Regions from separate parts of the Pelotomaculum schinkii genome, predicted to be linked through region 1. Evidence: riboswitches for the same ligand, from Rfam matches in the RefSeq annotation. Region 1 holds a riboswitch; the other holds the start of a gene.
The links. Region 1 has a riboswitch for molybdenum cofactor ahead of Psch_RS08015 (RCC1 domain-containing protein). Riboswitches for the same ligand answer to the same signal wherever they lie in the genome.

Region 2: another riboswitch for molybdenum cofactor. It lies ahead of Psch_RS18720 (molybdopterin-dependent oxidoreductase); the one in region 1 lies ahead of Psch_RS08015 (RCC1 domain-containing protein).

What each region holds. Positions count from the first base shown of each region.
Region 1 covers NZ_QFGA01000001.1:1,720,951-1,724,062, reverse strand. The annotation lists gene Psch_RS08025 (4Fe-4S binding protein) at 1-609, shown strand, start outside; gene Psch_RS08020 (molybdopterin-dependent oxidoreductase) at 690-1,205, shown strand; molybdenum cofactor riboswitch at 1,236-1,352, shown strand; gene Psch_RS08015 (RCC1 domain-containing protein) at 1,670-3,112, shown strand, end outside.
Region 2 covers NZ_QFGA01000003.1:509,647-512,758, forward strand. The annotation lists gene Psch_RS18720 (molybdopterin-dependent oxidoreductase) at 1-1,364, opposite strand, end outside; molybdenum cofactor riboswitch at 1,477-1,597, opposite strand; gene Psch_RS18725 (aldehyde dehydrogenase family protein) at 2,290-2,562, opposite strand; gene Psch_RS18730 (acyl CoA:acetate/3-ketoacid CoA transferase) at 2,586-3,112, opposite strand, start outside.

The DNA.
Region 1 (3,112 bases):
CTCTGTCCCTTTGGCTTCATGCAGGAACTGTTATATAAAATACCGCTGCCCAAGTACCGGCCCGGCCGGAAGTTAATAAAACTCGTCTATTTAAAATACGTCGTGCTGGTCCTGTTTGTGCTCCTGTTCCCGGCCCTTGGTCTGACTTATTTGAGCGGCTCGACCTTCTGCAAGTATTTATGCCCGGTGGAGACGCTGGAAGCGTACCTGCCCTTAATGGCGTTACAACCTTCCCTGATGACAACGGCAGGTGTCTTGTTCAAGTGGAAGCTGGTTTTGCTTGCCGTCGCGGTTTTGCCGTCCATGATCATCTTCAGGCCTTTTTGCAGGTTTATTTGCCCGCTCGGAGCGGTCTATGCCCTCCTGAACCGGCTAAGCCTGCTGAGGTTCGAAATCAATAGGGATAACTGCAAAAAGTGCGGAGGCTGTCAAGAGCAATGTGAGTTGGGGATAGACATATACAACAACCCCAATAGTCCGGAATGCGTCCGCTGCATGCAGTGTTTTGCGGGTTGCCGGGACGGCCTGTTGGGCATCAAGGCAGGTATTGGCGAAAAAACGCTTAGGCTAAAGAAAAAGCTGGACCAGAATAAAGGCTTCAGGATGTAACCAAAGGTTTAAGACAGGCAAGGGGATGGTTCTCCTGTCTCATCCGGCCAAAACCGGCTATGCTTGGGAGGGTATTGTTGATGGAGAGTAAGGCTGTTGACCAAAAGAAGATCCTCTATGCGGTGATTGCATTACTGGTCATTATTATTGTGGTATTTGCGTTTTTGAACCGCGGCGATGAAAACCTGCAGGAAGGCCAAATCTTAGTTAAGACAGGAGATAATGTTATCGGCGTCCTGACAGTTGCCGATCTTCAGAAACTGCCGGCGGCGCAGAAGAAAATGGTGATTCAGTCCACCTCCGGCATGACCAAACATGAGTTTACAGGCGCCCCGCTGCTGGACGCCTTAAACAGCATCGATCCGGGTCTGTCCCAAAAATGTACCAGGATCATAACCAGAGGCATCGACAACTACACCTCCGGGGTGAACATGTCTGAAGTCCTGCGGCCGAATAATGTGTTCATTGTTTACGCCGACCACGGTGAACCGTTAAAAACCAAGACCGGCGGGGAGGGCGCTATGCGCATCATTATTTACCAGGATGAGTTCGGACAGCGCTTTACCAATTTTCTCACAAGCCTGGAACTGCAGTAGAAGTAAATATGCATGACTGAGTTCACAAAAATAAGTATGTTTTTCCGAGCCGCATGACCTAAGGGAGACTATGGTTATCGGCCTCACAGGGTACGCCGGGAAACTGCCGTGCCTCCCATTGAGGAAAGGAAACATAAGCTGCCGGACTTTAAAGCTTTGTCCCTTTCAACCAATGGGACAAAGCTTTTTTGCTTTACAAATCTTTCCGGCTACCCGTAGCCGGGACAAGCAGGAGGTGACCGGTTTTTTCTCCAAAGTACAGGGGTTCAGCGCCGACAGGCCATTTGACGAAGGGGGTGTTGAGAATGCTGGACTGATGCCATATGGCAGATGGTGTAACGGAGGCTGAAAACTATTAAGTCTTTGGGGCTACTCTGATGTGCGAGTTGAGAGAGGAGAAGTGGTTTGTTGTAAATGTTTCTCAGCAGTGTGACTATTATTTGTTGAAACAAGGAGGGAATTCCATGCGTATAAGGAGCAGTTGGGTATTTAAGCTTTTTCTGACCGTCTTCAGCGTGCTGTTGCTTGCCGGTACGGTTAGTCTGATGGCGCCCGCGGACGCCCTGGCCGCCGGGGGTGACATTATAATATCGGGGCCCGGGCTGAACGGCCCCGTGCCCGTAACCATTACCCAAAACCAGCTCCGGGGTACGGAGTCAGTATCAGAAGGGGTTTATTTACAACAACAAGACGTAATCTACAGCACTATTAACACCTGGCCCACCAAGAGCTGGTACAGGGGGCAGGGCGTCAAACTGACCGACCTGCTTGATTTAGCCGGGGGACTCAAGCCGGAAGCCACACAGATCAGATTTACTTCCGGAGACAATTTTAGAGTTACCTTTACGGTGGAGGAGTTATTAAACGCCCCCCGGTATCGTTTCCCTAATTTTATGAGCAGCGGCCTTCCCGGCCATCTTCCCGGTGACCCGTCGGGTAAAGTATTAGTGGATACCATCATCGCGCACAGAAGTTTCTCTGCTCAAAGTTATAACGATATCCTGGTTGCGGACAACTTTAGCCGTTCGGACGCAAACCATTTGCTGTACGGGCAGCGGGCGGTAACCCAGCAGACCAACGCCAGGTTTGCCAAATTGGTAGTAAAAATCGAGGTGCTCACCGATCCCGTGCCCAAATGGGATAATCCCACGGTCAATCCGGCGCCTGGAGAGGTACCCGCAGGGACCATGGTGGAAATGCACAGTCCCTTCGACGATGAAGACAAGGTTCATTACACCCTGGACGGCAGCGACCCGACCATAGACAGCCCCATGTATAACTGGATTGCCATGCGTTGGTGGTCGTCGCGAAGCGATGATTTGGACGAAATAAACCACAAAATCGGCCCCCTTAACAGCGACACCACCATCAAAGCCGTCGTCATCGGTCCCGGCCGGTCGGACAGCGAGATCGTCACTAAAGAATACCTGGTCCCGTTCGGCTCCGCCGGCGCAGGCGACATGGTTTACGTGGCCGGGAAAGATCGGCATACTGTCGCGATCAAGAACGACGGTACGGTCTGGGCCTGGGGTGACGGCGCCCAGGGCAAGCTTGGTGACGGCAGTACTGAAACTAAATACACACCGGTGCAGGTCTCCAGCTTAACGGAGGTCACGGCGGCGGCGCCCGGTTACAACCATACTTTGGCCCTGAAGGACGACGGTACGGTTTGGGCCTGGGGCTATAATTTGTATGGACAGCTGGGCAACGGTGTCAGCGGTACATCCGGAACCAGGACTGTCCCGGAACAGGTTTACGGATTGACCGGGGTCCAGGCTATTGCAGCCGGGGACGGTTTTTCTCTGGCCCTTAAAAACGACGGTACGGTCTGGGCCTGGGGCAAAAATAGCTATGGACAGTTGGGTATCGGCGCCGGAGGTTCAAGAACTGTTGCGGAGCAGGTCTAC
Region 2 (3,112 bases), on a different contig from region 1:
TGTTCAGGATAAGTCAGTACGATCGATACCGGCCTGCCCAGCGCCAGAGCACAAACCGCTGCATATGCCGGCGTTACAGGTGAAACGGAATATCCGAATGATCCACCTGTTTCATTTTGTATAATCCTGATATTTTCGGCCGGTACACCGATGCCGGCAGCGATCATGTTTATATTTCCATAAAGGAACTGGCTCTTGTACTGTATTGTCAGCATGCCGTCATCACCTATATATGCCTGCGCACAGTCAGGCTCCAGCGCCAGGTGAGGTTCTCTCTGCGTATAGAAGCTGCCTTCGACGACATTTTCGGCTTTCTCTACTATTTCCTTTGTATCTGCGCCCTTTTTGAGCGGCCACTTGAGGTAGATGTTGTTCGCACCCTCATGAATCTGCACAGAATCGGGCATTATCGCTTCAAGCTGATTCAGATACTGCGGCAGTTGTTCGTAATCCACTTTGACTGCCTTTGCTGCAGCGCGTGCGTGATCGCGTGTGTCTGCAGCAACTACTGCAACAACATCACCGATCTTAAATATTTTTTCATCGCAGATTATAGGGCGTTCAAGGCCGGTGCATTCAGCCCGCGGATGTCCTATCGGAAATGCTATGCGGTTGGTGCCTTTTACGTCCTTAGCCGTGACCACGCCCGCTACTCCTGTCATCTTGAGAGCTTCAGAATAGTCCACGCTCTTGATCTTGGCATGTGCCACATCAGGGATGACCAATGCAAGATGCAGCGTATCTTCAGGCATTTGCAGAGACATGTCATCACCATAGTTGGCAAGACCGGTTACCCTGGCTATACCGCTTTCGCGTCTTGGGAAACGCGTACCGTATATTTTTCCGTCGGCCGGAACCTTATAAGTTATATCATCCATCGTTGCTTCACCGCGCATTACCTTTGCAGCTGCCATCGTTGCATCTACCAGAGGCTTGTAACCTGTGCAGCGGCAGATGTTCCTGTTCTTCGTGAACCATGCACGTACTTCTTGCCTTGTTGGGTTGGGGTTCTTGTCCAATAGCGCTTTTGCAGAAACGATGAATCCCGGTGTGCAGAAACCGCACTGTATTCCGCCATATGTTATCCACGCTTGCTGGAGCGGATCAAGATTGTTAGGTGTACCTATACCCTCAATTGTAGTGATTTTAGAGCGATCAGCGATGGTCTTCATTTGCTTGACGCATGATCTGGCAAGTTCGCCATTGAGTATAACTGAACATGTTCCACACTGGCCGGCATCGCAGCCCACCTTGACGCCAGTCAGTCCCTGCCGTCTGAGTACTCTTGCAAGAGACTCCTCAGTGTCGCAAACGACCATTCTGTCAGCACCATTGATTTTGAGCCACAGCTTCTGTAAACCCATTGATTAACCACCTTTCGTTTTTTAAAAAATAAAAACGGACTAAAACAAGGCCTTAGTCCGTTAATACGCAAAGAAACACAGTTTGCATTAGTAAACAATTGTATCTATGTAGATACACTGTTAACCCAGCCCTTTCCAAACACGGGAGGCAAAAAAGTTTCCCTTTTCACCCAATGGTTAACTCGGCATTAACTCTCGTTGACAGCCTTGTAAACTCGGACTTATGATATTAAGTTATACGTTTTATATGTCTATAGACGAACCTCTTTAGTTGTTTGGGATTTTAGATCTATTTCAAGTACTTTACCCCAATATCCAAAAGCCGTTGACATCCATAACACTCCTTTATTAGTCAAAAATCCACAACCTTGAAACTGGCTTCCTGAGTGCAACCTCTACTTCGTCTACGAGCCCGACTTTTATACCGTTACTTTAACAGTTCACTGCAAAAATCAATAAAATACAGTATGTTCCATGTTTAATTTGAAGGTTGTCATTTTTGTCCCCCCTTTGTCAGAGCATTTTTATGATTTTAAATAGAGCAAATATCATGCCATTTTATTTTGGGCTGATTTGTTGTTCTGTTTCCGGGTTGCCGGAAAAGGAAACAAGATATGGTTTGATATCTCATGCATTTTGTTAGATTACGAAAAACAAGAAAAATTCCAGACTAATGGAAGCACGGAGAAAAGTTTACGTAAAGGAAATTTTTTCATAAGAACTACTAGCGCTGGAGCAATAATAAGGGCAAAAAAACCCACGCCTAAATCAGATTAAAAATTTTGGCGCAGGTTTATGATAATAGGGCAGCTTATTTAGATTAGTTGTCTTTTAATGCTATTGCCAAAAATAAGCTTTATTTGATTATATCTTATGGAAAATCAGAGATGGGAACGGATATGCACACATTAACCGCCCCAATATTTCAGACTCCCCAATGATATACCCGGCTTGGTTTGGTCAAAGATTGTTTTATAACTTCAATGGCCTTAAGAGTGTCTCCGCCGGCTTCTTCAAGATTTTTCCCCAGTTCTTCTGCCAAGAGTAAGGTCAATTCTTCCAAATAGTTGTCCAGGATAGCCTTAAATTTAAATATTAACTCTTTCCCTGAGGGTGTAGTTAACCATACAGGGAAGACAGTCTTTGCAACCTTGTTCGCCTCATTGACCTCGCCAGCGGTAACAGGCACGGTGGGCATGATTTTACTCCTTAATCTTCGGATTATTGATTATGTTTTATTCCCATGGGGGCAATAAGGAAGATTCTATTATCCATGGTTCGTAATGAGGGCGAAATTAATGGTTTAAAGGCCATTTGCTGTAGCACATCACGCTCAAGATCAATCCCCGGCGCTATTTCAGTAAGCATGACACCTTCCGCTGTCAACTCAAAGGTTGCCCTTTCGGTTACATAAAGCACCTTTTGACCAGTCTGGCGGGCGTAGGAACCGCTAAAAGTAATCTGTTCAACTTTTGGCACCAGTTTCATTACTTTACCTTCGTTAATAATATTTAGCTTACCCCCGTCAAAACCAACTTTTAACTTCCCAGCTTTAAACGTACCGCAAAATACCACTTTTTTGGCATTCTGAGTGATGTTGATAAAGCCGCCGCAACCTGTAATACGTGGCCCAAATTTACTGACATTGATATTACCCTCGCTGTCCATCTCCGCCATGCCCAGGAAGGCAATATCTACACCGCCTCCATCGTAAAAATCAAATTGATAAGGTTGGTCTAAAATGCAAT